2 regions of the Bradyrhizobium sp. 215_C5_N1_1 genome follow, and region 1 is predicted to be linked to the other one. Evidence: predicted binding sites of a transcription regulator. Region 1 holds the regulator's gene; the other holds the start of a gene.
What was found. The regulator PhoB, encoded in region 1, activates phosphate uptake and scavenging genes when phosphate is short. The targets are predictions, from matches to a motif close to TGTCATNNANCTGTCAT.

Region 2: AB7G19_RS20355 (glycerophosphodiester phosphodiesterase family protein) is a predicted target of PhoB. The motif match lies at 3,545-3,561, and genes of this name have one in related genera.

What each region holds. Positions count from the first base shown of each region.
Region 1 covers NZ_CP197228.1:8,543,234-8,548,786, reverse strand. Annotated here, with positions in the region: gene pstS (phosphate ABC transporter substrate-binding protein PstS) at 1-576, shown strand, start outside; gene pstC (phosphate ABC transporter permease subunit PstC) at 721-1,710, shown strand; gene pstA (phosphate ABC transporter permease PstA) at 1,712-2,557, shown strand; gene pstB (phosphate ABC transporter ATP-binding protein PstB) at 2,554-3,375, shown strand; gene phoU (phosphate signaling complex protein PhoU) at 3,387-4,103, shown strand; gene phoB (phosphate regulon transcriptional regulator PhoB) at 4,119-4,826, shown strand; gene AB7G19_RS41240 (GcrA family cell cycle regulator) at 5,061-5,553, opposite strand, start outside.
Region 2 covers NZ_CP197228.1:4,224,786-4,230,338, reverse strand. Annotated here, with positions in the region: gene AB7G19_RS20365 (pyruvate dehydrogenase complex E1 component subunit beta) at 1-769, opposite strand, end outside; gene pdhA (pyruvate dehydrogenase (acetyl-transferring) E1 component subunit alpha) at 799-1,821, opposite strand; gene AB7G19_RS20355 (glycerophosphodiester phosphodiesterase family protein) at 2,076-3,428, opposite strand; gene adh (aldehyde dehydrogenase) at 3,635-5,152, opposite strand; gene AB7G19_RS20345 (helix-turn-helix domain-containing protein) at 5,462-5,553, opposite strand, start outside.

The DNA of each region.
Region 1 (5,553 bases):
CCGTCGGACGCGATCACCGTGGTCCGCCGCTCGGATGGTTCGGGCACCACCTTCAACTTCACCAACTATCTCGCTAAGGCCAGCGCGGACTGGAAGAGCAAGGTCGGTGAGGGCACCGCGGTCGAGTGGCCGGTCGGCGTCGGCGCCAAGGGCAACGAAGGCGTGTCGGGCAACATCAGCCAGACCAAGAACTCGATCGGCTACGTCGAGTACGCCTATGCCAAGCAGAACAAGCTGACCTACACCGGCCTCGTCAACAAGGCCGGCAAGCCGGTGCAGCCGACGGTCGAAGCCTTCCAGGCGGCCGCTTCCAACGCCGACTGGGCCAAGGCTCCCGGCTACTACGTCATCCTGACCGACCAGCCCGGCGACAAGTCCTGGCCGATCACGGCGGCGACCTTCATCCTCATGCACAAGGATGCCACCGACAAGGCAGCCTCGCAGGAAGCCATCAAGTTCTTCCGCTGGGCCTTCAAGAGCGGCGGCAAGGCGGCTGAAGAGCTCGACTACATCCCGATGCCGGACCCGGTCGTCCAACTGATCGAGAAGACCTGGGCTGCCGAGATCAAGAGCTAAGCGCTCTGTGTCCCGGACTGGGCGCCGGGATCTCACAAGACCTCCGCTCCGGATCGGCCTCGCGCCGCATCCGGAGCGCAAGACCAACAACAAGACCGACAACAAGCGTATATCAAACGGGCACAGGGGATCGGCGTGGCAGAGATGGCCGTTCAGAGCGATGTAATCGACGACGCCGGACCGTATGACCGCGCCAAGGCCTTGGGCGCCTTCAAGCTCGGCGACCTCACCTTCTACTGGATCACGCGGCTGTCCGCGATCTCGGTGCTCCTCATCCTCGGTGGCATCATCATCTCGCTGATCGTCGGCGCGTTCCCGGCGATGAAGGAATACGGCTTCGCCTTCCTGTGGACGCAGCGCTGGGCGCCGTCGGCAGATCCGCCCGTGCTCGGCGCGCTCGGCCCGATCTACGGCACGCTCATCACCTCCTTCATCGCGATGGCGATCGCCATTCCGGTCGGTCTCGGCATTGCGATCTTTCTGACCGAGCTCTGCCCGCAATGGGCGCGCCGCCCGATCGGCATGGCGATCGAGCTGCTCGCCGGCATTCCCTCGATCATCTACGGCATGTGGGGCTTCTTCGTGCTCGGCCCGTTCCTGGCCAACACGTTCCAGCCCTTCATGATCAAGATCTTCGACGGCATCCCGGTGCTGGGCGCGATCTTCGCAGGCCCGCCGTCCTATCTCAGCCTGTTCAACGCGGCGCTGATCCTCGCCATCATGGTGCTGCCCTTCATCACCTCGATCTCGGTCGACGTGTTCAAGACGGTGCCGCCGGTGCTCAAGGAAGCCGCCTACGGCGTCGGCTGCACCACCTGGGAAGTCGTGCGCAGCGTGGTGATCCCCTATACCCGCGTCGGCGTCATCGGCGGTGTCATGCTGGCGCTCGGCCGCGCGCTCGGCGAGACCATGGCGGTGACCTTCATCATCGGCAACTCGTTCCGCATCTCGTCGTCGATCTTCGCCCCGGGCACCACGATCTCGGCGGCGATCGCATCGGAGTTCGCCGAAAGCGACGGCCTGCACCAGTCCGGCCTGATCCTGCTCGGCCTGCTGCTGTTCGTGCTGACATTCTTCGTGCTCGCGGCTGCACGGTTGATGCTGATGCGTCTTGAAAAGAAGGCGGGGAAGTAACATGAACCCGATCTACGCACGCCGCCGCCGCATGGACATCGTCATCCGTGTGCTCTGCCTGGCTGCCGCTGCCTTCGGCGTCACATGGCTCGCGCTGATCCTGATGACGCTGCTCTACAACGGCATTGCCGGCCTGAACCTGGAGCTCTTCGTTGCGGACACGCCGCCTCCGGGCTCGACCGAGGGCGGCCTGCGCAACGCCATCGTGGGTTCGATCATCATGACCGTGCTCGGCGTCGGCATCGGCGCGCCGCTCGGTCTGTTCGCCGGCACCTATCTCGCCGAGTACGGCCGCAACGACCGCCTGACCTCGGTGATCCGCTTCATCAACGACATCCTGCTCTCGGCGCCCTCGATCATCATCGGCCTGTTCATCTATGGTGCGGTGGTGGTGCCGATGCGCGGCTTCTCGGCGATTGCCGGCTGCCTCGCGCTTGCGGTGATCGTCATCCCGGTGGTGCTGCGCACGACCGAGGACATGCTGCTGCTGGTGCCGAACGCACTGCGTGAGGCGGCCTCGGCGCTCGGCCTGCCGCGCTCGCTGGTGATCAAGCGCATCGCCTATCGCGCGGCGCGCTCGGGCCTCATTACCGGCGTGATGCTGGCCACCGCCCGCGTCGCCGGCGAGACCGCGCCGCTGCTCTTCACCGCGCTGTCGAACCAGTTCTTCAGCCTGGGTCTGAACAAGACGATGGCGAACCTGCCGGTCACCATCAACAATTTCGTGCAGAGCCCCTACGCCTACTGGAAGCAGCTCGCCTGGAGCGGCGCGCTGCTCATCACCCTGACCGTTCTTGCCCTGAATATTGGCGCGCGCATTCTGAGCGCCGAGAGGACCGCAAAATGAGTGATCTTTCCGTATCGATGAGCGCGGCCGGTGGTTTGCCCCAGGCGCCGGTGCTGCCCGAAGCTCCGGCCAAGGTGACGGTGCGCAACCTCAATTTCTATTACGGCGAGCACCACGCGCTGAAGAACATCAATCTGGCGCTCGGCACCAACCGCGTCACGGCGTTCATCGGCCCGTCTGGCTGCGGCAAGTCGACCCTGCTGCGCATCTTCAATCGGATGTACGACCTCTATCCGGGCCAGCGCGTCACCGGTCAGCTCATGCTCGACCAGACCAACGTCCTCGACCCCAAGCTGGACCTCAATTTGCTGCGCGCCCGCGTCGGCATGGTGTTCCAGAAGCCGACGCCGTTCCCGATGACGATCTACGAAAACATCGCCTTCGGCATCCGTCTCTATGAGAAGATCTCGAAGTCCGAGATGGACGACCGCGTCGAGAAGGCGCTGCGCGGCGGCGCGCTGTGGAACGAGGTCAAGGACAAGCTCAACGCCTCCGGCCTGTCGCTCTCCGGCGGCCAGCAGCAGCGCCTCTGCATCGCCCGCACGGTCGCGGTGCGGCCCGAGGTGATCTTGTTCGACGAGCCCTGCTCGGCGCTCGACCCGATCTCGACCGCCAAGGTCGAGGAGCTGATCCAGGAGCTGTCCGAGAACTACACGATCGCGATCGTCACCCACAACATGCAGCAGGCGGCGCGCGTCTCCGACAAGACCGCCTTCATGTATCTCGGCGAGCTGATCGAGTTCGACGACACCAGCAAGATCTTCACGTCGCCGACCGACCGGCGCACGCAGGATTACATCACCGGCCGGTTCGGCTGAGGAGACGGAACATGGGTTCTGAACATACCGCAAAGGCCTTCGACACCGACCTCCAGGAACTCACGCGCCTGGTCGCCGAGATGGGCGGCATCGCCGAGCGCATGATCGTCGATTCCGTCGACGCGCTGATCCGCCGCGACGTCGCGCTCGGCCAGCGCGTCGTGACCATCGACGCCGAGCTCGACGCGCTCCAGAAGAAGATCGAGGAGCGCGCCGTTCTCACCATCGCGCGCCGCCAGCCGATGGCGGTGGATCTGCGCGAGATCGTCGGCGCCATGCGCGTCGCGACCGATCTCGAGCGGATCGGCGACCTCGCCAAGAACATGGGCAAGCGCGTCGCGGCGCTGGAGACGGATTTCCATCCGCTCAAGCTGTTCCGCGGTCTGGAGCACATGACCGACCTCGTGCAGCAACAGGTCAAGTCGGTGCTGGACGCCTATGCCGCGCACGATCTGCCGGCGGCAATGGCGGTGTGGAAGGGCGACGAGGAAGTCGACGCCATCTGCACCTCGCTGTTCCGCGAGCTCCTCACCTACATGATGGAGGATCCGCGCAACATCTCGTTCTGCATCCATCTGATGTTCTGCGCCAAGAACATCGAGCGCATCGGTGACCACGCCACCAACATCGCCGAGACCGTGTTCTACATGATCGAGGGCCAGGCGATCACCGACAAGCGGCCGAAGGGCGACATGACGACCTTCGCCACGACGGTCCCGAACACTTAAGGAGCGACGAACACCATGGGCGCACGCATTATGGTGGTTGAGGACGAGGAAGCTCTCACCGAGCTTCTCCGCTACAACCTCGAAGGCGACGGCTATGACGTCGAGACGGTGATGCGCGGCGACGATGCCGACACCCGCCTCAAGGAGCACATCCCCGATTTGATCGTGCTCGACTGGATGCTGCCGGGCCTCTCCGGCATCGAGCTGTGCCGGCGGCTGCGCTCCCGGCCCGAGACCAAGCAGCTCCCGATCATCATGCTCACCGCGCGCGGCGAGGAGAGCGAGCGGGTGCGGGGCCTTGCGACCGGCGCCGACGACTACATCGTCAAGCCGTTCTCGGTCCCGGAGCTGCTGGCACGCGTGAAGGGCCTGCTCAGGCGCGCCAGCCCCGAGCGGCTCGCCACCGTGCTCGCCTATGGCGACATCGAGCTCGACCGCGACAAGCGTCGCGTGGCGCGCTCGGGCCGGCCGATCGATCTCGGCCCGACCGAATATCGCCTGCTGGAGTTCTTCCTGGAGCATCCCGGCCGCGTGTTCTCGCGCGAGCAGCTGCTCGACAGCGTCTGGGGCCGTGACATCTACATCGACGAGCGCACCGTCGACGTCCATATCGGGCGCCTGCGCAAGCTGCTCAATCTCGGCCGCGAGCAGGACCCGATCCGCACCGTCCGCGGCGCGGGCTACGCACTGGACGATCGCTTTGCGAAGGCGGAGCAAGCGTAAGGGGTTGCTGTGGCAGACGTGATTTAGCGGGCTGCCACCGCATCCTCGATGTCGTCCCTGCGAACGCAGGGACCCATAACCACAGGGAGTGGTTTGGCGAAGACTCGGAGTGATCATCCCGCGCAATAACTACGCGCCGGGATTATGGGTCCCTGCGTTCGCAGGGACGACACCGAGTGAGTTGAGCCGTCATCGCGTGACGGCGCCGTCTTCGTAGTCAGCTAATCCGATACCTCAGCGCGGACCCGGCTTCGCCGGCGCGCGCCGGCGATCGGCCGCGGGCTGATACGCCACGCGCGAGTGCTGGGCGCAGTAGGGCAGGCCGGAGAGCGCCTTGCCGCCGCAGAAGAAGAAATCCGGGCTCGAGGGATCGCCGACCGGCCAGTGGCAGGTGGCCTCGTTCAGCTCCAGCAGCGACAGCCGCTGGCTCATCGGCACGACGTTGTCGTAGGTGACCGGTTCGGCCTCGACCTCGACTTCGAAGGCTTGCGCCAGCGCGGTGTTGCCGCGCGCGATCGGGCGGGTCACCCGCATCATGTGCTGGGCGGGGCGTGCCTTGCGCGGCCGCGGCGCTGCCGATGAAGGGCTCTTGGCGCGGCCCGACAGGCCGAGCCGGTGCACTTTGCCGATTACGGCATTGCGGGTCACATTGCCGAGTTCAGCGGCGATCTGGCTGGCCGAAAGCCCGGCCTCCCAGAGCTTTTTCAGCTGCTCGACGCGATCATCC
Region 2 (5,553 bases), 4.3 Mb from region 1:
CGCGGAACACGATCGAGCAGCCCATCTGGCCGCCGGACATGTAGAGCGTCTTGGCAGCCGAGTTGATGATCTGGTCGATCGCCTGCATGGCGAAGTTGAAGGTCATGAACTCGACGATCGGCTTCAGCCCGGTCATGGCAGCGCCGACGCCGATGCCGGCAAAGCCGTGCTCGGTGATCGGCGTGTCGATGACGCGCTTGGCGCCAAATTCCTGCAACAGGCCCTGGGTCACTTTGTAGGCGCCCTGATATTCAGCGACTTCCTCGCCCATCACGAAGACGTCGGCGTCGCGGCGCATCTCTTCGGCCATGGCGTCGCGCAGCGCTTCGCGGATGGTCTGTGTCACCATCGCGGTGCCGGCGGGCACTTCGGGATCGGGTTCGGCGACGGCCTGGGGTGCAGGCGCGGCCTTCGGCGCCGAGATCATCGGCTTGCCTTCGCCGACCGGCGAGCGGGATTCGGCGACTTCCTGCGCGACGCTCGGCGCGGGCGCGGCCGGCGCCTTGGCGAGATCGGCGGCCGTCTCGCCATCGGCGAGGATGGTCGCGATCGGCGTGTTCACCGCAACGTCGGCGGTGCCCTCGGGGATCAGGATCTTGCCGAGCGTACCTTCATCGGTCGCCTCGACCTCCATGGTCGCCTTGTCGGTCTCGATCTCGGCGATGACGTCGCCGGACTTGATCGTCTCGCCCTCTTTCTTCAGCCACTTGGCAAGGTTGCCCTTCTCCATCGTGGGCGACAACGCGGGCATCAGCACTTGAATTGGCATATCGACTCCAAAAGAAAGCTTGCGCGCGTTCAGCGATAAATGTCGGTCCAGAGCTCGGCGGCATCCGGCTCGGGATCGTGCTGGGCGAAGTCGGCGGACGCATTGACGATGTCGCGGACCTCGGCGTCGATCGCCTTGAGATCGGCCTCGCTCACCTTGGCCGCGAGCAGGCGGTTGCGCACCTGCTCGATCGGGTCCTGGTCGTGGCGGACTTTTTCGACCTCTTCGCGCGTTCTGTACTTTGCGGGGTCGGACATCGAGTGGCCGCGATAGCGGTAGGTCTGCATCTCCAGGATGAAGGGGCCCTTGCCGGCGCGGCACCAGGCGGCCGCCTCCTCGCCCGCGGCCTTCACGGCGCGGACGTCCATGCCGTCGACCTGCATCCCGGGGATATTGAAGGACGCGCCGCGCTTGGAGAAATCCTGCTGCGCCGAAGCACGCGACACCGAGGTGCCCATGGCGTAGCGGTTGTTCTCGATGACGTAGATCACCGGCAGCTTCCAGAGCTCCGCCATGTTGAAGCTCTCATAGACCTGGCCCTGGTTGGCCGCGCCGTCGCCGAAATAGGTGACGCTGACATTGTCGTTACCACGATAGTGGTTGGCGAAGGCCAGACCCGTGCCGAGCGAGACCTGGGCGCCGACGATGCCGTGGCCGCCGTAGAAGTGCTTCTCCTTGCTGAACATGTGCATGGAGCCGCCCTTGCCCTTGGAATAGCCGCCGCGCCGGCCGGTGAGCTCGGCCATGACGCCGTTGGCCTCCATGCCGGTGGCAAGCATATGACCGTGATCGCGATAGCCGGTGATGACCTGATCGCCCTGCTTCAGGGCCATCTGCATGCCGACCACGACGGCCTCCTGGCCGATATAGAGGTGGCAGAAGCCGCCGATCGCGCCCATGCCGTAGAGCTGGCCGGCCTTTTCCTCGAACCGCCGGATCAGGAGCATGTCGCGGAGCGCTTTGAGCTCCTGCTCTCTGGTGAATTCCGGGGGCGAACCGCCGTCGGTCTTGTCCTGTGGAGTGCTTGCGGCGGCTTTCTTGGGTGCGGCCATGGGAATTCCGGGTCAGAGAAAACTTCAGCCCTCTCTAACCCAAGTCAAACGCCCTTGGAAAGGACCGCGGCGGCATGGCGCGACTTTCATTATGCCGCACTGCAACGTGACCGAAACTTTGCAAAACCTTTGGCGCCGATCGGGCAACTTTAGCTCACCGGTCAGCGAAGGGAACGTGAGCAGCCAACGCAGAGAAATCGGACGCGCTGTTTTGTATCCGAAATCCCACGCGCGTCCGATTCGCCGTACCGGCCTTACCAGCCCAACTCGCGCAAATACGCAGCCCGGGCGGCAACGCCGGTATGCGTGAAGTCGCTGAAGACCCCATCGACGCCGAGCCGGTAGAATTTGAGATATTCAAGGCTCGGGTCGCCGCGATAGTCGGCGGCAAGATATTTCTTCTCGTTCCGAAACGTGAAGACATGGACGAAAAGACCGAGCTTGTGCGCGTCCGCGACAAGGCTGGTCGCGTCCTGCGTCGAAGCCTCCGGCGTCGATCCCTTGTAGGGCGTGCCATCGGCGTTGCTGTCCTTCCACGGCGCGATCTTGAGCGGAACGATATAGGCCTTCCACGGACCGATGCCCTCGGCATAGGTCTTGATCTCGGCAAGCCCCTCGGGCGTCAGCATCGCATCGTACAGGCGGGCCTCACCCGCAACGGTCCAGTCGAACGGGCGCGAATTCGTGATGTTGTTGAGGAGAACCTTGCCGGTTTTGAAGTCGATTCCGTTGCCGTCGACGAGTTGGACCTGCCGCGTCTGAAGGCCGTGGCTGCGCATATATTTCAGGCTGCCGGGCTCGAAGCTCTGAACCAGGATGGGAGCGTCCTTGGTGTTGAGGCCGTTATCCCCGATGATCTTGATCAGGGCATCCTCGAGCGGACGGCTGCCGGCCGCACCGCAGCCATTGGCGATCGCCTGGGCATTGTTCCAGGTCGGGTTCTTGGTTTCGGGATAGACGAGGATGGACCGCCCGGTCTCCTTGCTCTTGACCTTGGCGATGTCGATGACGTCCTGGAAGCTGATGATCGGGAGTTTGCCGTTGAAGACTTTCGGCCGCTCGTTGGCCGCGTCATAGGTGGTGCCGCCGATCCATTGCTTCAGCTCGGCCATGGTGAAATCGCTGATCGACCAATCGTTGGTATGATCCTCGCCGTCGACGATCAGCGACTTCAGCACCGATTTGGGATCGGCCGGGTCGCTGAGATCCGTCAGGTAGTCGGCAGGCACGCCGGTGGCCGACGGCGCCTTGACGCGCACACCGGGCACGGTCCGCTTGCGGGCAGCGACGGCCGCATTGATCTTCGCCACCTCGGCAATGTTGGTGTTGTCGCTCAGCCAGGGGTTATGGCGCACGACCAGAACGCAATCCTTGGTCAGCTGCAAATCCTCTTCGAGCGCATCGGTCCCGAGCGCAGCGGCGAGGTCGTACGACGCCTCGGTCTCTTCAGGTACCAGGCCCGGCAGGCCGCGATGGCCAAGGACCAGCGGCGCCTTTCCATCGACGGTCAGGAAGGGCTTGGCGCCGGCTGGCGCCGGGCCGGACTGTGCGAAGGCCATCGACAGCGGCAGCACCGCCGCGCCGAACAGCATCGCTGCGACACCCATTGTCCGTCCTGAACGACTGTTCCGCATCACCGAGCCTCCGTCTTTGCGCGGCATCGCTTCGAATGCTGCGGGCGCCGAACCGGATACGGTCGGCGCTGTCGTCTTGTCTCAAGACTCTGACAGACAGATGACGGCGGAGAGGGCAGCGCAAGGTTGCGCCGCCCTCTCCTGCCCGATCAGATCTTGCCCCATCAGATCTTGCCCGATCAGAAGAAGCCAAGCTTCTTCGGGCTGTAGCTGACCAGGAGATTCTTGGTCTGCTGGTAGTGATCGAGCATCATCTTGTGGGTCTCGCGACCGACGCCCGACTGCTTGTAGCCGCCGAACGCGGCATGCGCGGGATACGCATGGTAGCAGTTGGTCCAGACCCGGCCGGCCTGGATAGCCCGGCCGAAGCGGTAGCAGCGGTTGGCATCGCGACTCCAGACGCCGGCTCCCAGGCCATAGAGCGTGTCGTTGGCGATCGCGAGCGCTTCGTCATCGGTCTTGAAGGTCGTGACCGAGACGACGGGACCAAAGATCTCCTCCTGGAAGATTCGCATCTTGTTGTGGCCCTCGAACACCGTTGGCTGGACGTAGAAGCCGCCGGACAGATCGCCGCCGAGCTCGGCACGACCGCCGCCGGCCAGCACCTTGGCGCCCTCCTGCTTGCCGATGTCGATATAGGAGAGGATCTTGGCGAGCTGCTCGCTAGATGCCTGCGCGCCGATCATGGTGTCGGCCGCACGCGGGTCGCCCTGCTTGATCGCGGCGACGCGCTTCAACGCCCGCTCCATGAAGCGGTCGTAGATGTCGGCGTGGACAATCGCCCGGCTCGGACAGGTGCAGACCTCGCCCTGGTTCAGCGCAAACATCACAAAACCTTCGATCGCCTTGTCGAAGAAGTCGTCGTCCTCTGCGGTGACGTCGTTGAAGAAGATGTTCGGCGACTTGCCGCCGAGCTCGAGCGTGACCGGGATCAGGTTCTGGCTGGCATATTGCATGATCAGCCGGCCCGTCGTGGTCTCGCCGGTGAAGGCGATTTTCGCGATCCGCGGGCTGGACGCGAGCGGCTTGCCGGCTTCGAGGCCAAAGCCATTGACGATGTTGAGGACACCGGGCGGCAGGAGATCGCCGATGATCTCGGCCCAGACCATGATCGAGGCCGGCGTCTGCTCGGCCGGCTTGAGCACGACGCAATTGCCGGCGGCAAGCGCCGGCGCGAGCTTCCAGCATGCCATCAGCAGCGGGAAGTTCCAGGGGATGATCTGGCCGACCACGCCGAGCGGTTCGTGGAAATGATAGGCGATGGTGTCGTGGTCGATCTCGCCGATCGAGCCTTCCTGTGCGCGCACCACGCCGGCGAAATACCGGAAATGATCGATCGCGAGTGGCAGGTCGGCGGCGCGGGTCTCGCGGATCGGCTTGCCGTTGTCCCAGGTCTCGGCAATCGCAAGGCGCTCCAGATTCTCTTCCATCCGGTCGGCGATCCGGTTCAGGATCGCGGCGCGCTCGGCGACGCTGGTGCGTCCCCAGGCGCCCTTGGCGGCGTGCGCCGCATCGAGGGCGGCCTCGACGTCCTGCGCGTCGGAACGCGCGATCTTGCAGACGATCTGGCCGTTCACCGGCGAGGCGTTGTCAAAGTACTTGCCGGAGATTCGCGCGACGAATTTGCCGCCGATGAAATTGTCATAGCGTTCGGCGAAGGGAACCTGGGTGACGCCGAGGAATTCCACCTTGTTCATTGATCACTCCCGATGTTTGCTGTTTGCGCAATTCGTCGCGTGTTCACGACTTGCGCCGACGATGTCGCGGGAGCGTTTTTCTGTCAGCCCGGGCGTGAGCGATGGCCGGGGTAACCTGTCGCAGTTCTGCGACAGGTGACGCAGCTCCCCCCACACACTCAGCCCTCATCCTGAGGAGCGCGCTCTTGCGCGCGTCTCGAAGGATGGCCGCGGGCACAGCCAGGCCTGCATGGTTCGAGACGGCCGCTTCGCGGCCTCCTCACCATGAGGGTCGAGTTGGTGGGCGCGGAAGAAAAATAGAGCCGCAGCTCAGTGCTTCAGCTCGAACCGCTTCAGCTTCCTGTGCAGCGTGGCGCGGCTGACGCCGAGGGCTTTGGCGGCGGCCGAAACATTGCCGCCCG